One region of the Citrobacter farmeri genome, then DNA from elsewhere that is predicted to be linked to it. Evidence: predicted binding sites of a transcription regulator. Region 1 holds the regulator's gene; each other region holds the start of a gene.
The links. The regulator PurR, encoded in region 1, represses purine synthesis genes. The targets are predictions, from matches to a motif close to CANGCAAACGTTTGCNTG.
Positions count from the first base shown of each region.

Region 1 (7,335 bases):
CAGCATCACGCTGGTTGTGGTCAGCAGCGGTGTGCTGATAAGCCAGGAAACCACCAGGCTTGCCAGGAAGCACAGACCCAATTGCAGGGTATTTTGCAGGGCAGCGGCACGCCCCGTTGCCTGTGGGAACGGGCGCAGCGCCTGGGCGACCACAATCGGATAAATAGCGCCATTGGCTATCGCCATCACGCAGAAGGGGATCAGGATCTCCGCAAGCGTGATGTGATGAATAAAGCTTGCGGCCCATGTCGCCACCACGCTAAGCGCATAGATAACCAGCAGCCAGGGCAGAAGCTGTTGCCCCTGCCATTTTTGCAGCGCGGCGCGACAACCGTAGCCGCCAATCAGAAAGGCGATGGTCTGCGGCACATAGCTCAGGCCAATCACCGCCGGGCTGTAGCCCATTTCACTCAGAATAAACGGCGAGCCGGTCAGCCACGCAAAGAAACTGGCAGAACACGCCGCGTAAATCAGTACGTTGCCGCGATACGTTTTCGCGCGCAGCAGTGTGGTGAAGGTCAGTTTATCTTTACTGTCGTCGCGCGCCCGGGAAGTCGGTTTTAAAAACAGTGCAGGCACCATCAGCAGCAGCGTGATGATAAACAGCGTGGCAAAGATCGCCTGCCAGGAAAGATGGGTCAGGATCCAACTTCCTAATAACGGCGCCAGTGCAGGGGACAGCCCGACCAGCGGCATGATCGTCGCGAAAATGCGATTAATTCTGTGCGAAGGATAGTAATCGGTGACCAGCGCCTGCCAGATGACTGTCGCCGCACAGACACCCACTGCCTGAATAAAGCGCAGAACCAACAATCCCGTCGCGCTTTCGACCCACAGCATACCCAGGCTACCGAGGGCGAAGATGGACAGACCCAGTAGCAGGATCGGTTTACGGCCATAGCGGTCCGAGAGCGGTCCCCACAGCAGTTGCGCGACGGCAAAGCCCGCTAAAAAAAGACTCAGGCTGGCGCTGACGGCAGATGCCGGTGTTTGCAGGTCAGATTGAATGGCGGCAAAAGCGGGCAAATACATGTCGGTTGCCAGAAAACCCAACACGCTGAGTCCTGCCAGCCAGACTAAAAACCCTTTTCCTGGTTGCATAGTTGTTCTCTAATTTTAATGAATGACACTGGCGCAGAGTGTAGGGAGTGAATTTCGGCTTGTGAAACGGTAATATTTGTTTATTGCATTCAAAAATTTTGTAGGCAGATTATGTGGTCAGAATATGCGCTGGAAGTGGTTGATGCCGTAGCGCGCAACGGTAGTTTCAGTTCCGCCGCTCAGGAGTTGCACCGGGTGCCCTCGGCGGTCAGCTATACGGTCCGCCAACTGGAAGAGTGGCTGGCGGTTCCGCTCTTTGAACGTCGTCACCGCGATGTCGTGCTGACCCCGGCGGGAGCCTGGTTTTTGAAAGAAGGTCGCTCTGTCATCAAAAAAATGCAGATCACGCGCCAGCAGTGTCAGCAGATCGCCAACGGCTGGCGCGGACAACTTCCCATCGCAGTGGACAATATCGTGCGCCCGGAGCGTACGCGACAGCTGATTGTCGATTTTTACCGCCACTTTGATGACGTGGAGTTGCTGGTCTTTCAGGAGGTGTTCAACGGCGTCTGGGACGCGCTGTCAGATGGCAGGGTTGAACTCGCTATCGGCGCAACCCAGGCGATCCCGGTCGGAGGACGATACACCTTCCGCGATATGGGCAAGCTGAGCTGGTGTTGTGTCGTTGCCAGCACACATCCGCTGGCCGCCATGAGCGGGCCTCTCAGTGATGACACGTTGCGCAACTGGCCGTCACTGGTACTGGAAGATACCTCCCGCACGCTGCCGAAACGCGTGACCTGGTTGCTGGACAACCAGAAGCGGGTGGTGGTTCCGGACTGGGATTCCTCCGCGACCTGTATCAGCGCCGGGCTTTGTGTCGGTATGGTGCCGACGCATTTTGCCAAGCCGTATCTCAATAAGAGACAGTGGGTGGCATTGAACCTGGAGAACCCTTTCCCGGATGCGGGGTGTTGCCTGACCTGGCAGCAGAATGATATGTCACCCGCGCTAATCTGGCTGCTTGACTATCTGGGAGACAGCGAAACGCTGAACAAAGAGTGGTTGCGGGAGCCTGACGAGACTCCCGCAGAAGACGTTTAGCGACGGTAGTCGCGGAAAGGACCATCCGCAACGGAGCGACGCTCCACCAGGCGCGGGTGGACCTCAATGGACTGCGACTCTTCGCGCTTATTGACGATACGGTCCAGCAGCATGTTAAAGGCTGTCTCACCCAGGGAATCTTTAGGCTGGTGGATGGTGGTCAATGCTGGCGTAAAGAAGCGGGCGTTGCGCACATTGTCATAGCCGATCAGCGATACGTCCTGCGGTACGCGAAGGCCCATCTCATCGGCGGCACAAAGGGCACCCATTGCCATAATATCGCCGCCACAGAAGACCGCCGTTGGGCGATGCGCTTGCGACAAAATTTGCTGCATGGCGCGGTAGCCGGATTCAGGCTCGAAGTCGCCCTGTACAATCCAGTTCTCTGGCACTTTAATCAGCGCTTCATCCATCGCTTTCATAAAACCGGCCAGACGGCCAGCGCCCGTATTGCGTTCCATCAGCCCCGGAATCACACCAATTTCACGGTGTCCGCGTTCGACCAGGTAGCGGCCAGCCATATAACCGCCTTCAAAGGCGTTATCAATTACGGTATCGGTGAAGTCGGCTTTGGCTTCGCCCCAGTCCATAACCACCATCGGGATATGACGATACTCTTCCAGCATCGAAAGCAGGGGATCGGGATATTCGGAACACATCACCAGCAGACCATCAACGCGTTTTTGCGCCATCATGGACAGATAGGCACGCTGTTTTTCCAGATTGTTCCAGACGTTACCAAGGATCAGGGTATAGCCCTTCTGGAAGCAGTTCTTCTCAACCGCTTCAATAATTTCGGCAAAGTAGGGGGCTTCGCTGCTGGTCGCCAGCAAACCGATAGACTTGGTATGGTTTACCTTCAGGCTACGGGCAACAGCGCTGGGGGAATAGTGCAATTCTTTGATTGCCGCCCACACTGCATTGCGTGTTTCTTCAGCGACGAAACGCGTTTTGTTAATTACGTGTGATACGGTTGTAGTGGAAACGTTTGCGCGTTTCGCTACATCTTTAATTGTTGCCATTAAATCTCACTCCAGACCCAACCTGAACATTAAAATACGCAAGTAAACGTTTGCCTTTACTCATCCTGTGCGCAACATCGTGGGTGCGGCATGACGGGAAAACGCCACAGAGCGTCAGGAAGGGGTCAATGGCCGGTACGCTAATCAAGTAAGCGTCGAATTTTGGCTGATCTTAACGAAAAGGGGAAGTATTAAAAGCACATATCACTCTAAATCGTGGGAGATTTTTGCACTCAAGTGTGCAAAAATGCGCTATATCACTTTTTGTGTGGGAATAAAAAGGAGAAAAGTTGATGAGCACCGATCTGAAATTTTCATTAGTGACCACGTTTATTGTTCTGGCTTTAATCGTTGCTGGCGGTCTGACAGCGGCAATGCATTGATTTCCCCTCGGGGGAGTGTCTGCTCCCTCGAACCTCCTGCCATATTGTTATTGAATCTGCAAAAGTCTTTTGTATTTTTGTTAACTTCTCTTTTTTTGTGATTGATGTCATGCTTTTGACTCTTAGTTAAGCATCGCGATCCGTCGCGAAGAGCCGGAGTCATCACTGCATGAAAATTAATTATCCGTTACTGGCGCTGGCTATCGGCGCATTCGGCATCGGCACGACCGAATTCTCGCCGATGGGGCTATTACCCGTCATCGCGCGTGGTGTCGATGTGTCTATTCCTGCGGCTGGTATGCTGATTAGCGCCTATGCGGTCGGCGTGATGGTCGGCGCACCGCTGATGACGCTGCTGCTGTCACATCGCGGGCGACGTAATGCGCTGATTTTTCTGATGGCTATCTTTACGCTTGGTAACGTGCTCTCGGCGATTTCTCCGGATTACACCACACTGATGCTGTCACGCATTTTAACCAGCCTTAACCACGGCGCGTTCTTCGGCCTGGGTTCCGTTGTGGCAGCCAGCGTGGTGCCGAAGCACAAACAGGCCAGCGCCGTTGCCACGATGTTTATGGGGCTGACCATCGCCAACATCGGCGGCGTTCCGGCGGCGACCTGGCTGGGTGAAACCATCGGCTGGCGAATGTCGTTCATGGCAACCGCGGGTCTGGGCGTGATTTCAATGCTGAGTCTCTTTTTCTCGTTGCCGAAAGGCGGTGCCGGGGCGCGACCGGAAGTGAAAAAAGAGCTCGCGGTGTTAATGCGTCCTCAGGTGCTTTCTGCGCTGCTGACCACCGTGTTGGGGGCGGGCGCAATGTTTACGCTGTATACCTATATTTCACCCGTCCTGCAAAGCATCACCCATGCCACTCCGGCCTTTGTTACCGGGATGCTGGTTCTGATCGGCGTGGGCTTTTCCATTGGTAACTACCTCGGTGGCAAACTGGCCGATCGCTCGGTTAACGGTACGCTGAAGGGCTTTTTGCTGCTGCTGATGATGATTATGTTGGCCATCCCCTTGTTGGCACAAAATGAACTGGGGGCGGCGATCGGTATGGTGGTATGGGGGGCGGCGACTTTTGCGGTAGTGCCTCCGCTGCAAATGCGCGTCATGCGTGTGGCTCATGAAGCGCCTGGCCTCTCATCTTCTGTGAACATTGGTGCGTTTAACCTTGGGAATGCGCTGGGCGCCGCCGCCGGTGGGGCCGTCATTTCAGGCGGGTTAGGCTACAGTTTTGTTCCGGTCATGGGGGCGATAGTGGCAGGTATGGCGCTGTTGCTGGTGTTTGTCTCGGCGAGAAAGCAGCCTGAACAGGTGTGTGTCGCAGGTTAACGGCAGGGCAAAAACGCAGAAGAGAGTCTCTTCTGCGTTATCTTCTTTATGCGGCGAAGTTCTTCGCGACAAACTCCCAGTTCACCAGCGCCCAGAAATGCTCCAGATAGCCAGGACGCGCATTGCGGTAGTCAATGTAATACGCATGTTCCCACACGTCGACGGTCATCAGCGGGGTAGCGTCGGTGGTCAACGGCGTACCGGCGTTGGAGGTTGAAACGATGGCCAGCTTGCCATCTTTTCCTTTTACCAGCCAGGTCCAGCCAGAACCGAAGTTTTTGATAGCCGCATCAGTAAACTGCGCTTTAAACTCTGAAAAGCTGCCAAAAGAGGCGGCAATCGCGTCAGCCAGTTTGCCGGTTGGTTCGCCGCCCGCATTCGGTGCGAGGCAGTTCCAGTAGAACGTGTGGTTCCAGACCTGAGCGGCGTTATTGAACACGCCACCTTCTGAGCTGCGTACGATCTCTTCCAGTGATTTCCCTTCGAAGGCGGTGCCTTTGATCAGGTTGTTCAGGTTAGTGACATAGGTCTGATGGTGTTTGCCATAATGATATTCCAGCGTCTCGGCGGAAATATGCGGCGCAAGCGCATCTTTGGCATACGGTAGTGCAGGTAATTCGAACGACATTGCTTCTCTCCTTATTATTAATAGTATTTCGCGCAATAACCTTATTGTGCGTAAGGATAGGGTAGCAAATTGAAAGGTGAGACAAAAGATGAACTTACCCTGTTGCGTTAACAACAGGGTAAAGTTTTAACGAATGGTTTTGGGGGTCATGACCCGGCGAGCGCCAACGTAGTGGCGTTGCCAGTAATCTTCGCTGAGCGACGTGATCTGGATTTCCTGACCGCTGCGCGGCGACTGGATAAATTTGCCGTTGCCGACATAAACGCCAACGTGGTCGGCGGTGCCGCGTCCCTGAGTGCGGAAGAACACCAGATCGCCATTTTTCAATTCCTCACGGTCAATCGGCGCGGCATCACGCAGGTGATACATCTCATTTGCCGTGCGCGGAATACGGAATTTCACGAGATCTTTATAGGCGTAATAGACCAGACCGCTGCAATCGAAACCGGTGCGCGGCGACGTGCCTCCCCAGCGGTACGGTTTGCCAATCTGGCTCATTAACTTGTTCATCGCTGTGCTGGTCGCTTTCTGCACTTTGACTTTATGTGCATCCGCAATCTTTCCTGGCCCTGTGTTCTTCACTTTCACACATGTCGGTTTGTGCCCTTTGCGCGGGGTGCATTTTTCGCTCCAGGTGACAGAGGCTGTCTTCTTCGTCGCGACAGATTTTCCTTTGCGATTAGCGGTTTTGCTGGCTTTAGCGGGAGCAGTAAGTTTTTTCTTAGAAGAAGAGGCGGTTTTGGTACTGGTTTTGCTGGTGGTTTTCTTGACGGTTTTTTGACTGGTTTTATGCGTTTTTTTTGCTGTTGCCGTACTTTTCTTTTTGTCGCTGGCTTTCTTATTATGCGCAAGAGCAGAGGCGTCCCTGGCTTGCTTGGACGCATGTGCCATCGGCATAAAGGGAATCGTTGTAAATAGCAAAGCACAGAGCGTGAGGGAAAGTCGGTTTATCCGCGCCACTGAGCATTCCTCTGTTAAGGCAGGTCGCAATCATACCTGCGTGTGATTTACAAAACCTGATGATTCTAATCTATAGAAATGGATAAAGTTAATAGCTTTTATTGTTAAAAATGCGGTTTCGCTATTGAGTGCAAAAAAAAACAGCAGCCAAAGCTAAATTTGGTTATTTGGCACGCACTTCTGGCATAAGCACCGGGGAAACCATTATTGGGAATGCAACTTAAGCGTTCAGAGGATAAAATAATAAAGCGTAATGAAAATGTTATTTTCCGATGTCGTTCTGAACCGCTACAATGTCAGACGACTGCCGTAAAAGAAGTTAAGGAAGCAAGACAATGAGCACCACTATCGAAAAAATCCAGCGCCAGATCGCTGAAAACCCGATTCTCCTGTACATGAAAGGTTCTCCAAAACTGCCAAGCTGTGGGTTCTCGGCTCAGGCTGTGCAGGCACTTTCCGCCTGTGGTGAACGTTTTGCCTATGTGGATATTCTGCAAAACCCTGATATTCGCGCTGAACTGCCAAAATACGCCAACTGGCCGACCTTCCCGCAGCTGTGGGTTGACGGTGAACTGGTTGGCGGCTGTGACATTTTGATTGAAATGTACCAGCGCGGCGAACTGCAGCAACTGATCAAAGAGACTGCTGCAAAATACAAATCTGAAGAATCAGACGCTGAGTAATCAGTAGACGGTTAAGAGGAGCTTTCCTGTGTCAGGCTAAGCTCCTTTTCATTTCTGCCTGCCTCCGGCCTTTCTTACCCCCAGTCCAGTCCCTGTGGTGAACTGGAAAACCCAACCTCCCGCAACAAAGTAAACAGCGTGGTTTGCCGTACCGGTGTATCGTTGACTTCTGTCAGCG
Region 1 covers NZ_CP077291.1:2,492,636-2,499,970, reverse strand. Annotated here, with positions in the region: gene punC (purine nucleoside transporter PunC) at 1-1,101, opposite strand, end outside; gene punR (DNA-binding transcriptional activator PunR) at 1,213-2,145, shown strand; gene purR (HTH-type transcriptional repressor PurR) at 2,142-3,167, opposite strand; gene cydH (cytochrome bd-I oxidase subunit CydH) at 3,461-3,550, shown strand; gene I6L53_RS11700 (MFS transporter) at 3,720-4,886, shown strand; gene sodB (superoxide dismutase [Fe]) at 4,933-5,514, opposite strand; gene I6L53_RS11690 (C40 family peptidase) at 5,641-6,474, opposite strand; gene grxD (monothiol glutaredoxin 4) at 6,810-7,157, shown strand; gene I6L53_RS11680 (ATP-dependent helicase) at 7,232-7,335, opposite strand, start outside.

Region 2 (7,335 bases), 1.3 Mb from region 1:
GGGTATCAGGTGCGGATCCTCGAACAGCATGATTGGGATCGCGCGCAGGAGATCGTCGCGGATGCCGGCATGGTGATTGTCAGCGTACCGATCCACCTGACGGAATCGGTGATCGGCAAGTTACCGCCGTTGCCGGTTGACTGTATTCTGGTCGATCTGGCTTCAGTGAAAAATGGTCCCTTACAGGCGATGCTGGCGGCGCACGACGGTCCTGTGCTCGGTCTGCACCCGATGTTCGGCCCGGACAGCGGTAGCCTGGCAAAGCAGGTGGTGGTCTGGTGCGACGGGCGCAATCCGGAAGCCTATCAGTGGTTCCTGGAGCAGATTCAGGTCTGGGGTGCGCGACTGCACCGTATCAGCGCCGTCGAGCACGATCAGAACATGGCGTTCATTCAGGCGCTGCGCCACTTTGCCACCTTTGCCTATGGTCTGCATCTGGCGGAAGAAAACGTGCAGCTTGAACAGCTGCTGGCACTTTCTTCACCGATTTACCGTCTTGAACTGGCGATGGTCGGGCGACTGTTCGCCCAGGATCCACAGCTTTACGCCGATATCATCATGTCGTCGGAGAGCAATCTGGCACTGATTAAACGCTACTACAAACGTTTTGGCGAAGCGATTAGCCTGCTGGAGCAGGGGGATAAACAGGCGTTTATCGACAGCTTCCGCAAAGTTGAGCATTGGTTCGGTGACTACGCGAAGCGCTTCCAGAGCGAGAGCCGGACGCTATTGCGCCAGGCGAATGACAGTCGCGCTTGATGCGCGTTGCCGGAAAGAAAAAGCCAGTGTCTACCCACTGGCTTTTTTGTTTTAGCTCGGATCGACGGGTACCACGTTCTCACTGGGATAGCAGCCAAGAACCTTCATGGAGCGGGTAATTTCGCCCAACTCCTTGAGCGCTTTTTGCATCTGTGGGGATTCCAGATTGGCCTGGATATCGAGATAAAACATCTCTTCCCACGGATTGCCGTGTATTGGACGGGACTCCAGTTTAGTCATGATCAAATTGTGATTACGCATCACCAGCAGCGCTTCCACCAGGGCGCCCGCCTGTTGTCCTGTCGCCATCAGCAGCGTGGTTTTCGCCGGCACCTGGTCGGAGACGTTGATCGCTTTACGCGCCAGCACGATAAAGCGAGTGATGTTCTGCGTCTGATTCGCTTCGATACGTTCCAGAACCTGTAATCCATGCAACACGCCACCGGCTTCGCTTCCGAGTGCGGCAACGCGCGGAGAGTTCGCCTGAGCGACCTTTTCCATTGCGGCGGAGGTGCTTTCGGTGTACTCAATTTTCCAGTGCGGATAACGATTAAGAAATTTGCTGCATTGCTGGAACGGCTGCGGATGACTGTATACCGTTTCGATGGTATCCAGGTCTGTTGTTCCGCAAACCAGTACGCAGTGGTCGATAGCGATCGTCATCTCGCCCACAATTGATAACGACGTGTGCTGCAGCAGATCGTAGACATCGTTAATTCCACCGGAGCTGGTATTTTCAATGGGCACGACCGCGTAGTCGGCCTGACCGGTTTCGACCTGATTAAAAATATCAGCGAATTTTGCACAGCCGCTTTCAATAAACTGTTCAAAGTGACGTGCTGCGTATTGGCGTGCCGCGAGATGTGAGTAAGAACCTTTTGGCCCCAGGAACGCCACGCGTGCAGAATGCGGGTTGGTTTTATTCAGATGTTGCTGGAGCAGCGCCTGCTGGGTGAGAACGGAATCTTCGATGATGAGCTGAAAAAGGCGGGTGATGTAGTGCGCATCAAGGTGGTGTGCTTTGCCAAGCGTAATCAGTCTGTCCAGCAGATCGCGCTCGCGGTCGATATCCCGCACCGGGCGATGGGATTCGAGCTTGGCTTTACCGACTTCAACCGCCAGCTCACGTCGCTCGGCCAGTAACGCCAGCAATTTTTCATCCAGCGTGCTGATTTTATCGCGCAGCGCCAGTAATGGGTTTTCCGATGTCATAGTGTTGCCTTTATTGTTATCAATAAAAAAGGCCCCCCGGTGTGGGAGGCCTTATTGTTCGTCTTCGCATTCTTTTTCACACGACGAAAGCCTCCCATTCAGGGGAAGGTAAAAAAGAATGCGAAGAAAAACGGGGTGAGTTTCATATCAGTTTCCTTATGTGATGTGAGTAAAGTACCCGTACTGTTTTCACCCTGTCAACAAAAAACGCGCCCGAAGGCGCGTTGGCGATACACTCAATGTAAGGGACTACTCTTCTTCTGCTTCGACGAAGTTGGCGTCTTTTACTGAAGTTGTTGCACGACGGGCTTCGCCTTTGTGCTGCACTTTATTGAGCTGCCGTTCCAGCTTGTTGATCAAATCGTTAATAGCGGTGTACATATCTTCGTGTTTTGCGCTGGCGACCAGATGTCCGTTCGGTGTATTGATGGTGGCATCAGCAATGAAACCCTGTGGCTCCTTGGACAGAATGATATGTGGATTAATTAGGTGAGTTTGCCATTTTTCAAGTTTGGCGAGACGGTCTGCGACATGTTGGCGAATTGCCGGAGTAATTTCCATTTGTTTACTGGTAATGTTCATTGTCATAAATTTTACCTCTTGTCTTTCCCGTCTTGGTGATCCCAGCATACCGTTCCTAATGTCAAAATGTGTGATTTAAATCACATTATTTTGTCACTTTTTGTCAAGGAAACCTTTTTGTGAGTTATCGCAGGAAGAGGTGATTATTAACTTGAGGAAAGCCAGAAAGCAGGCCATATTTGATGGGTTGCGTCACGCAAAAGTCATCAGCGTTATGACGCGAAAAGAATAAAACAACGGCAGCTTTGAGGCTGCCGTTTTTGCATCTGAAAATCGATCAGGTGTTGCTGCTGTTGGCGGCGATAATCTTCGCCACTTTGTCAGCCTGCGACGTCATCTGCATTTCGCGGTAGGCGTTTTCCATCAGCGGCAGGGCGTCACGCGTTGCCTGCGTATCCGGGAAATCACGCAACATGCCTTCTACACGGTTAACTACGGCAACCCATGCGCCGCGCTTGGTGTAGTAATCCGCAACGGAATACTCATACTTTGCCAGACGATCTTTCAGGAACACCAGACGTTTGGTGGCGTCGGTAGTGTACTGGCTGTTCGGATAACCGCGAACCAGTTTCGAAAAGTCGTTGAACGCAGCTCGCGCATGCTGAGGATCTCGGTCGCTACGATCGACACCAAAGAACCCTTGTAATGCGCTGTCATCTAACGCCATATTGGTCAGGCCACGCATATACATGACATAATCAATGTTAGGATGAGTAGGGTTCAGGCGGATAAAGCGATCGATGGCTGCCTGAGCAAGCGGCAGATCGGCGTTTTTATAGTAGGCGTAGATGAGATCTAACTGCACCTGCTGAGAATAAGGACCAAATGGATAGCGGTTATCCAACGCTTCCAATTGCGTTATTGCCTGTTTCCAGTTACCGTCCTGCAGCTTTTGCTGAGCAGTCGCGTAGATTTCATTAGGCGGATTATCGGGCACCTCTTCCTTTGAACCAGAGCAACCCGCCAAAAACAGGCTCAACGTGGCTGCTGCCACCAGATATTTCATGCGCGTCATGACGTTTTGACTTTCCTCAAAATGTTTTACGGGAGATTCTCTGTTCCTGCTCCCGGTTAAGACCAGCTACAATAGCACACTATATTAAACGGCAAAGCCGTAAAACCCAACGTTAAACGAAGAAGCTGTATATGGCACAACGAGTACAACTCACCGCAACGGTATCCGAAAATCAACTCGGTCAACGCTTAGATCAAGCTTTGGCCGAAATGTTCCCTGATTATTCGCGATCGCGCATAAAAGATTGGATTCTTGATCGGCGCGTGTTGGTCAACGGTAAACTTTGCGACAAACCAAAAGAAAAAGTGTTAGGCGGCGAACTGGTCGCCATCGATGCTGAAATCGATGAAGAAATCCGCTTCGAGCCTCAGGATATCCCACTGGATATCGTTTATGAAGATGATGACATCATTGTTATCAACAAGCCGCGCGATCTGGTTGTCCACCCTGGAGCGGGTAATCCGGACGGCACGGTTCTGAATGCGTTACTGCATTATTATCCGCCGATTGCTGATGTTCCACGTGCGGGGATTGTCCATCGTCTGGATAAAGACACCACTGGGCTAATGGTGGTCGCGAAAACCGTTCCGGCACAGACGCGTCTGGTTGAAGCGTTGCAGTTGCGTGAAATCACCCGTGAATACGAAGCGGTAGCGATCGGTCATATGACCGCAGGCGGCACGGTGGAAGAACCCATCAGCCGTCACCCGACGAAGCGTACCCATATGGCGGTGCATCCGATGGGGAAACCGGCGGTCACGCACTATCGCATTATGGAACACTTCCGTGTGCACACGCGTCTGCGGCTGCGTCTGGAGACCGGACGTACGCACCAGATCCGCGTGCATATGGCGCATATTACCCATCCGCTGGTGGGCGATCAGGTGTACGGTGGTCGTCCGCGTCCGCCGAAAGGGGCGTCGGATGCCTTTATCTCTACATTGCGTAAATTCGACCGTCAGGCGCTGCATGCCACTATGCTACGTCTGTATCACCCCATTTCCGGTATCGAAATGGAGTGGCATGCGCCAATCCCGCAGGATATGGTTGAACTGATTGACGCGATGCGCGCCGATTTCGAAGAGCATAAGGATGACGTGGCCTGGCTATGAGTGAGCTTATTGTCCCGCAGTGGCCTCTGCCGAAAAGCGTGGCGGCCTGTAGTTCGACCCGTACAGGCGGCGTAAGTTTGCCGCCGTATGACGCATTAAATCTGGGGGCCCACTGCGGCGATAACCCGGAGCATGTCGACGAGAACCGCAGACGTCTGTTTGCTGCGGGCAATCTGCCTTCAAAACCGGTTTGGCTGGAGCAGGTTCATGGGAAAGATGTTCTGAAACTGACCGGCGGACCTTACGCCTCTAAACGGGCGGATGCGTCATACAGTAATACGCCGGGCACCGTTTGCGCGGTGATGACGGCGGACTGTCTGCCCGTGTTGTTCTGCAACCGGGCGGGTACCGAAGTGGCGGCAGCCCATGCGGGCTGGCGTGGATTATGTGAAGGCGTACTGGAAGAGACGGTGGCCTGCTTTGTTGACAAGCCAGAAAATATTCTTGCCTGGTTAGGTCCGGCGATTGGTCCAGCAGCGTTTGAAGTTGGGCCAGAGGTGCGCGAGGCATTTATCGCCAAAGAGGCTAACGCGCATGAAGCCTTTGTGCCACACGGTGAAAAATATCTGGCGAATATTTACCAGCTTGCACGTCAGCGCCTGGCAAAGGTTGGCATTGAGCAAATTTATGGCGGTGACCGCTGTACTTTTAGTGAAAATGAGACTTTCTTCTCTTATCGTCGCGACAAGACCACGGGGCGTATGGCAAGTTTTATTTGGCTGATATAACCTAAAGAATCAAGACGATCCGGTACGCGTAATTTTCTTTTCACATAATTCAGGTCAAAAACCTTGAATAATTGAGGGATGACCTCATTTAATCTCCAGTAGCAAATTTGACCTGTTATGGGAGGAGTTATGCGTCTGGATCGTCTTACTAACAAATTCCAGCTTGCTCTTGCCGATGCCCAGTCACTCGCACTGGGGCACGACAACCAATTCATCGAACCTCTTCATTTAATGAGCGCCTTGCTGAATCAGGAAGGGGGTTCGGTTCGTCCTTTATTAACCTCTGCCGGCATTAATGCCGGACAGCTACGCACTGCCATCGATCAGGCACTGAGTCGTTTACCTCAGGTGGAAGGCACCGGCGGCGACGTCCAGCCGTCTCAGGATCTGGTGCGCGTACTGAATCTTTGCGACAAGCTGGCGCAAAAGCGAGGGGACAACTTTATTTCGTCAGAACTGTTCGTTCTGGCGGCGCTTGAGTCGCGCGGTACATTGCCCGATTTACTGAAATCGGCTGGTGCAACTACCGCTAATATTACTCAGGCAATTGAACAAATGCGTGGAGGTGAAAGCGTGAACGACCAGGGGGCTGAAGACCAACGTCAGGCCTTGAAAAAATACACCGTCGATCTGACCGAGCGTGCCGAGCAGGGCAAGCTTGACCCGGTTATCGGTCGTGACGAAGAGATCCGCCGTACTATTCAGGTGCTGCAACGTCGTACTAAAAACAACCCGGTGTTAATCGGTGAGCCTGGCGTCGGTAAAACGGCGATTGTCGAAGGGCTGGCACAGCGAATCATTAATGGTGAAGTCCCGGAAGGGTTAAAAGGTCGTCGCGTACTGGCGCTGGATATGGGCGCGCTCGTGGCGGGGGCAAAATACCGTGGTGAATTTGAAGAGCGCTTAAAAGGCGTACTCACCGATCTCGCCAAACAGGAAGGGAATGTCATCCTGTTCATTGACGAACTGCACACTATGGTAGGCGCGGGTAAAGCGGATGGCGCAATGGACGCCGGGAACATGCTGAAACCGGCGCTGGCGCGTGGGGAGCTGCACTGCGTTGGGGCGACAACGCTCGACGAGTATCGCCAGTACATCGAAAAAGATGCGGCACTGGAACGTCGTTTCCAGAAAGTGTTCGTGGCAGAACCTTCCGTGGAAGATACCATCGCGATTCTTCGTGGTCTTAAAGAGCGTTATGAACTGCATCACCATGTACAAATTACTGACCCGGCGATCGTTGCTGCTGCCACGCTGTCTCATCGATATATTGCCGACCGTCAGTTGCCGGATAAAGCTATCGACCTGATCGATGAAGCGGCATCCAGCATCCGTATGCAGATTGACTCCAAGCCGGAAGAGCTGGACAGACTCGACCGCCGTATTATCCAGCTCAAACTGGAACAGCAGGCGCTGATGAAAGAGTCTGATGAGGCGAGTAAAAAACGTCTCGATATGCTTAACGAAGAACTGGACGACAAAGAGCGTCAGTATTCTGAATTAGAAGAAGAGTGGAAAGCGGAAAAAGCGTCGCTCTCCGGAACACAGACGATTAAAGCCGAGCTGGAACAGGCGAAGATTGCCATTGAACAGGCTCGTCGTGTTGGCGATCTGGCGCGGATGTCAGAATTACAGTACGGCAAAATTCCTGAACTGGAAAAACAGCTGGAAGCCGCGACTCTGTCTGAAGGCAAAACCATGCGTCTGCTGCGTAATAAAGTGACGGATGCGGAAATTGCCGAAGTACTGGCGCGCTGGACGGGTATTCCCGTCGCGAGAATGCTGGAAGGTGAGCGCGAAAAGCTGTTGCGTATGGAGCAGGAGTTACATAGCCGCGTGATCGGGCAGAACGAAGCGGTAGAAGCGGTATCGAATGCGATTCGTCGTAGTCGTGCGGGTCTTGCCGATCCAAACCGCCCGATTGGCT
Region 2 covers NZ_CP077291.1:1,174,362-1,181,696, forward strand. Annotated here, with positions in the region: gene tyrA (bifunctional chorismate mutase/prephenate dehydrogenase) at 1-759, shown strand, start outside; gene pheA (bifunctional chorismate mutase/prephenate dehydratase) at 811-1,971, opposite strand; Phe leader region at 1,994-2,118, opposite strand; gene pheL (pheA operon leader peptide PheL) at 2,070-2,117, opposite strand; gene raiA (ribosome-associated translation inhibitor RaiA) at 2,221-2,559, opposite strand; gene bamD (outer membrane protein assembly factor BamD) at 2,831-3,568, opposite strand; gene rluD (23S rRNA pseudouridine(1911/1915/1917) synthase RluD) at 3,700-4,680, shown strand; gene yfiH (purine nucleoside phosphorylase YfiH) at 4,677-5,408, shown strand; gene clpB (ATP-dependent chaperone ClpB) at 5,538-7,335, shown strand, end outside.
Region 2: raiA (ribosome-associated translation inhibitor RaiA) is a predicted target of PurR. The motif match lies at 2,658-2,675, and genes of this name have one in related genera.

Region 3 (7,335 bases), 900 kb from region 1:
GCAGCAGTGGCATTGACGTCTTTCGCCTCTCAGGCGGAAATCACCGTTCTGAAACAAGATCCGCAGGCGGGCAATCCGCTGAGCCGTCTCAACTTTACCGTTGGCGGGAGTATTCGTCCTCAGTTCCAGAATATGACGGGCGATGACGGCGCAAATGGCTACAAGCGTAATGGCTTCGACGGCGGCACCCGTTTCCGCTTCGCAGCAGATTACTATCTGTTTGATGACATCAGTTGGATCAGCTTCTACGAGCTGGGCGTCAACATTCCGGCCCAGTTCAACTGGGACAACCACTATGCAGACGGCGCGCACGACACCACTCGCCGTATGCTGTACACCGGTCTGAAGAGTGATACCTGGGGTACGCTGACCTTCGGTCAACAGAACAGCATCTACTACGATGTGGTCGGTGCAAAAACCGATATCTGGGACTACGACATGATTGGTCAGGCACCGGGTAACGGGATTAACGGCGACTACGACGGCTCTTACCGTTCCCGCAAAATGCTGAAATATAAGAAAACGGTCGGCGATGTCGATCTCTACGCTTCTTACCTGTTCAGCGATGACTACAACCCGAACAACGGTCTGAACTACAAACGTAAAGGTGGCGGTTCACTGGGGGCGGATTATCACATTACTGACGATCTGAGCTGGGGTACGGCGTGGAACTATACCCGTGCGGAAATGCGCGGTAACGGTAACAAAACATACGATCAGAACATCGTAGGTACTGCACTGAGCTGGACGCCGGACAACTGGACCTTCTCACTGGGCGGCGGCTGGTACCAGAACTTTATGACCACCAAAAAAGTGTCGGTTAACGATTACTTTGCCGGTGATGCGTGGGGTCTGGAATACTTTGCGGGCTATAAATTCCCAATCAACCAGTATGCTCTGAAATCCATTCAGCCGTACTTCATGGGTGACCGCATTGAATACGTGAATGGTCGCAACTACCTGCGTACCGACAACGGCGTGGGGATCAGCTTCCAGCTGGATTACGGTTTCCGTGTTGATTACGAACACGTCTTTACCTCCAGCACCGACAATCTGGGTGATATGAACCTGGTGCGTCTGCGTTACGACTTCTGAGTCTGATGCTGTGCCCGGTGACGCTGACGCTTACCGGGCCTGGAGGACGGTAGTGATTTGTAGGCCGGATAAGACGCGTGCGCGTCGCCATCCGGCAATTTTTAGTGGCTCAGCCACTGAGCCACCTCTTCGAATGTTCCGCGAAAGACAATCTTTTCGGCTTTCTTGTCCAGTTGATAGCGATACATCGGATCGTAATACTCTTCCAGCAGCGGCACTAACCAACTGAAATGCGCTTCGGTGCTGCCGGTTCGACGCTGCTCATCCAGCGCCACGTCCAGCTTTGCGGTCAAGTCGTTAAAGCGCTGCAGACCCAGACGACGCTTGATCGCGGAAAGTCCGTGATGCAGATAGTCGCTGTATTCCCGCCATCCCTGCTCTTTGCCATACGCATAGGTGAAATCATGATGCATTCGCACAAAATACTCTTCACGCAGGCGCTCAAGACGTCGCTCGAACGGATCGTCAATTACGGCGATAGTAGCCTGCGCCATGCGCTCGCGCAGACACTCTGGCAGATGGTTAGAGCCAATCATCCGGCCTTCATCTTCCAGTATCCAGCGTGTAGCCTGCTTCTTGAGAAGCGTCACCGCCAGTAGATTTTCGAAACTTGCCTGACTGAGCTGCGGTTCCAGAGTGCGGCCAAAAGAGGAGCCGCGATGATGGGCTAATCCCTCGAGATCCACCCCGTTTTCCTGCTGTTGCACCAGCTGTGTTTTGCCATTGCCGGTGCAACCTCCAATCAGCACGATCGGTTTTTGCACCTGTTCTTCTGTGGCGGCAATCGCGGCCTGACGTAGCGCCTTGTAGCCACCTTCGATCAACGGGTAATCCACGCCAGACTCGCGTAGCCATTGCTGAACAATGTGGGAACGCTGGCCGCCCCTGGCGCAGCAGAGGTAGCCCTGCGGGTGTTGCTGGCAGGCTTCTCGCCAGGCATCCAGACGCTGCTGGCGAATTTCGCCGCAGACCAGTTGATGACCGAGTTCAAGCGCGGCTTCCGGCCCCTGGCGTTTATAGCAGGTGCCTACGGCGGCGCGCTCGTCATCATTCATTAAGGGCAAATTTATCGCGCCCGGCATTGCGCCCTGCTGAAATTCAACCGGTGCGCGGACATCGATTAAGGGCGTACCGGCGGTAAGGATCGCGCGATAGTCCGTTCCATCGTTCATGTTAAATCCTGAAAAAAACAAACAGCAATGGGCGGGATTTTACGCGCTGAAGGAGAGGGCGGGGAAGCATAAGTTAAACTTCCCCGCGATATAAGGCTTATTTGAGCTGAGTTTGTGCCCAGAGGATACCGCTGGCGTATTCCGTCGGTAGCAGCGGCGAGAGCGCTTCCAGCGTGGCGCTCAGGCGCGCGGTGTCGCTGTCGGTCAGATTCAGGTGACCGACTTTACGCCCCGGACGCACCTCTTTGTCGTACCAGTGCAGATGCACTAACGGCAGTTTCAGCCAGTCGTAATTGAGGTCGCTGCCAATCAGATTCACCATCACCGACGGACTGTCCACCACCGGCGCCGGTAGCGGCAGGCCGGTAATCGCCCGCAGATGCAGCTCAAACTGGCTGATGCTGGCGCCGTTTTGCGTCCAGTGACCGCTGTTGTGTACGCGTGGGGCCAGCTCATTGATCAGCAGACCTTCCGGCGTGACAAAACACTCCATCGCCATCACGCCGACATAGCCCAGCTCCTGCATGATGGCCGAAAGCATCGCTTCGGCCTGCGCCTGTTGTTTCGCATCAGCCCGCGGGAAGGCGACGCTGGTGCGCAGAATGCCGTCCTGATGCAGGTTACGCGTTAGCGGGTAGAACACCGTGCTGCCGTCATGCGCACGCGCGCCGACGAGGGACACTTCACCCGAGAAGTTGATACCCTGTTCGACAATGCATTCGCCGTAGTTGTCATCCGGCAGTTGATCGGTTTCATTGGCGCGTAAACGCCACTGACCACGACCGTCATAACCGCCGACGCGACGTTTCACGATCGCCAGTTCACCTAAACGGTTAAAAATGGCTGGCCATTCGCTTTTGTCCGCCAGCAGTTGCCACGGGGCGGTCGCCAGGTCGAGCTTATCGAAAAGCTGTTTTTGCGTCAGCCGGTCAGCAATGATCGGGAACACGTCGCGGTTCACGAAGGCTGGATGACGTGCCAGTTCACGCGTTAGCGCGGTTTCCGGCCAGCGCTCGATTTCTGCGGTAATTACGCTTTGCTGAAAAGGCACGGCGGCCGGTTCTGCATCCAGCCCGACCGGCCAGACGGCGATACCCAGCGGTTCACCCGCCTGACGCAACATCCGCCCTAATTGACCGTTGCCCAGCACGCAAACCTGTTTCATGCCGCACCTCGCGGATCCGGATTCTCCAGCACCTCATCCGTCTGCGCGTTGCGCCAGTCGTTCAGTCGCTGATGCAGCGCTTTATCCTGTATCGCCAGGATCTGCGCTGCCAGTAGTGCCGCGTTAGCCGCACCCGCTTTACCAATCGCCAGCGTACCGACCGGAATACCGCGCGGCATCTGTACGATAGAATACAGGCTGTCGACGCCGCTCAGCGCCGCGCTTTGTACAGGAACACCCAATACCGGCACCAGCGTTTTCGCCGCAATCATACCTGGAAGGTGGGCAGCGCCACCCGCACCAGCAATAATCACCTGATAGCCGTTTTCTTCAGCGCTCTCGGCAAAGCTGAACAATTTATCGGGGGTACGGTGGGCAGAAACCACTTCAACGTGGTGCGGGACGTCCAGGATTTCGAAAATTTCGGCGGCGAACTGCATGGTAGCCCAGTCGCTTTTGGACCCCATCACGATGGCGACACGCGCCGGATTATTGCGGGAAGACATGCGTCTGAAAACTCCTGTGGTGCGGGATACACTGCTTTTAAGGCCACAGAGAATAGCACGGAAATAAACCAAGGAAAACGGTTGCGTACCCTACATTACGGGTCATTCAGGCAAAACGTTAAAACGGGAAAGCGATCAACTCCACATCGTCTGGCGTGACTTTGACCATCGATCCTTCGCGATGCCAGGCACCTAATACGACGCGGAAAGCGGGTTTGCCATTAGCATTGAACGCGTGTACATCAGGGCGATGAGTATGGCCGTGAATCAGCCACTGGACGCGGTATTTTTCCATCCCGGCGACAACCGCATGTTTGTTGACGTCCATGATCTCCAGCGATTTGCTGCTGTTGGCGGCTTTGCTGCCGGCTCGCATTCTGGCGGCCACACGCTTGCGTATAAACAGCGGTAGGGCAAGAAACAGCGTTTGCAACCAGGGTTGATGGACTTTCGCACGAAACGCCTGATAACCCGCATCATCGGTACACAGCGTATCGCCGTGCATGATAAGCACCCGGCGACCGTACAGGTCGAGCACTTTTTCCTGGGGAAGCAGCGTCATGCCGCTTTCTCGGGCGAAGCGTTTGCCAATCAGAAAGTCACGGTTACCGTGAATGAAAAAACAGGGAACGCCGGATTCGACAAGCGCTTTAATGGCAGCGGCCATTTCACGGTGTAACGGGTTGGGATCGTCATCGCCAATCCAGGCTTCGAACAGATCGCCCAGGATATATAACGCGTCGGCTTGACGGGCTTCACCCGCTAAAAAGCGCAGAAAACCGGCGGTGATCGCCGGTTCTTCCGTGCAGAGATGAAGATCTGCAATAAACAGTGTCGTCACAATTACTCGCTGACGGTCACGTTTTCGATAATCACGTCTTCTTTCGGTACGTCCTGGTGCATGCCGCTGCGACCGGTAGAAACGCCTTTGATTTTGTCAACAACATCCATGCCTTCAACCACTTCTGCAAATACGCAGTAGCCCCAGCCCTGCATGCTTTCGGCGGAGAAGTTCAGGAAGTCGTTGTCGGCAACGTTGATGAAGAACTGCGCCGTCGCGGAGTGCGGTGCCTGAGTACGCGCCATCGCCAGCGTACCACGGGTATTTTTCAGACCGTTGTTGGCTTCATTTTTGATAGCGTCTTTGGTGGCTTTCTGTTTCATGCCAGGTTCAAAACCGCCGCCCTGAATCATAAAACCGTTAATCACACGGTGGAAAATGGTGTTGTTGTAAAAACCTTCGCGGCAGTAGTCCAGGAAGTTTTTAACTGTTTCAGGCGCTTTATCATCAAATGTTTTGATTACGATATCGCCGTGATTAGTGTGGAAAGTAACCATTTTTGCATCCTGTTCCGATAGAGTGGTGCTTTAACCCAACTGAGGGTCAGAGTTAGGGGGGTGTTATAGCATAACCGCACGCTGCGATCACCTCGCAAAGTGTGCTGCTTCCCGTCCAAATTATGGGTATTATACAAACTTTGTTATCCACACACGTCTTACACGGAATCTTCGATGTTAAAAATCTTTAATACACTGACGCGCCAAAAAGAGGAATTCAAACCCATTCATGCCGGGGAAGTCGGCATGTACGTGTGTGGTATCACCGTTTACGATCTTTGTCATATTGGTCATGGCCGTACGTTTGTGGCGTTTGACGTGGTTGCGCGCTATCTGCGCTTTCTGGGCTACCAACTGAAGTACGTGCGTAACATCACCGATATCGACGACAAAATCATTAAGCGCGCTAATGAAAATGGCGAAAGCTTTGTCGCGCTGGTGGATCGTATGATCGTCGAGATGCACAACGATTTTGATGCGCTAAATATTCTGCGTCCGGACCTGGAACCGCGCGCGACCCACCATATCGCTGAAATCATCGAAATCACTGAACAGCTGATTGCCAAAGGTCATGCCTATGTGGCGGACAACGGCGACGTGATGTTCGATGTCCCGACCGATCCGAACTACGGGCAACTGTCGCGCCAGGATCTGGATCAACTTCAGGCCGGTGCGCGCGTGGATGTGGTGGACGTGAAGCACAACCCGATGGACTTCGTGCTGTGGAAAATGTCCAAAGAGGGTGAGCCGAGCTGGCCGTCACCGTGGGGCGCTGGTCGTCCTGGTTGGCACATTGAGTGTTCCGCGATGAACTGCAAACAGTTGGGTAATCACTTTGATATCCACGGCGGTGGTTCTGACCTGATGTTCCCGCACCACGAAAACGAAATTGCCCAGTCCACCTGCGCACATGACGGTGAGTATGTGAACTACTGGATGCACTCTGGCATGGTGATGGTTGACCGAGAGAAGATGTCCAAATCGCTGGGTAACTTCTTTACCGTGCGCGACGTGCTGAAATATTACGACGCAGAAACCGTGCGCTATTTCCTGATGTCCGGCCACTATCGTAGCCAGTTGAACTACAGTGAAGAGAACCTGAAGCAGGCGCGTTCCGCGCTGGAGCGCCTGTATACGGCGCTGCGCGGGACGGATAAGTCTGTTGCGCCAGCCGGCGGCGAGGCGTTTGAAGCGCGTTTTGTTGAGGCGATGAACGACGATTTCAACACCCCCGAAGCCTACTCCGTGCTGTTTGATATGGCGCGCGAAGTCAACCGTCTGAAGGGAGAGGATATGGCCGCTGCGAACGCGATGGCTTCTCACCTGCGTAAGATTTCTGGCGTGCTGGGTCTGTTAGAGCAGGATCCGGAAGCGTTCCTGCAAAGCGGTGCGCAGGCGGACGACGGTGAAGTCGCGGAAATTGAAGCGTTGATTCAACAGCGCCTGGATGCCCGCAAAGCCAAAGACTGGGCGGCAGCGGATGCTGCGCGTGACCGTCTGAACGAGATGGGCATTGTGCTGGAAGATGGTCCGCAGGGAACCACCTGGCGTCGTAAGTAATCGTCTATTGCCGGATGGCGCTGATGCGTGTCCGGCCTATTTTGTAGGCCGGATAAGGCGCAACGCGCCGCCATCCGGCACATTAATGCTTCCTATACCACCACAGCATTCCCATCAGCAGCGCTCCCGGCAACCACACCCAGATTAACTCGGAAAGAATGACCTGGTGTCCATATGGCGTGTTATAGCGCGACAAGGCAAACGGCGCGACCTTGATCACCTGCCACGGCGCGAAGAAACGTTCATCTGACCACGGCCACAGCCAGCCAACGCCTTTGCCGCCGGTGGTTACCGAATCCAGCAGGCTGTGTGACAGCAGCGAAACCGTTAAAAATAACCAGCAGCGCATTAACCCGGCTTTAAACCATCGTCGCCCCATCCACACGCAGAGCAGCGGAACCACCAGGGCAAACAGCAGTGAATGGGTAAATCCGCGATGCCCGAACACGTTGCCATAGGACACGCCGAGTTTAAACGAAAGCACATCGGCGTCCGGTAG
Region 3 covers NZ_CP077291.1:3,393,347-3,400,681, reverse strand. Annotated here, with positions in the region: gene I6L53_RS16000 (porin) at 1-1,095, shown strand, start outside; gene mnmH (tRNA 2-selenouridine(34) synthase MnmH) at 1,197-2,267, opposite strand; gene purK (5-(carboxyamino)imidazole ribonucleotide synthase) at 2,365-3,432, opposite strand; gene purE (5-(carboxyamino)imidazole ribonucleotide mutase) at 3,429-3,938, opposite strand; gene lpxH (UDP-2,3-diacylglucosamine diphosphatase) at 4,057-4,779, opposite strand; gene ppiB (peptidylprolyl isomerase B) at 4,782-5,276, opposite strand; gene cysS (cysteine--tRNA ligase) at 5,451-6,836, shown strand; gene I6L53_RS15965 (metal-dependent hydrolase) at 6,919-7,335, opposite strand, start outside.
Region 3: purE (5-(carboxyamino)imidazole ribonucleotide mutase) is a predicted target of PurR. The motif match lies at 4,009-4,026, and genes of this name have one in related genera.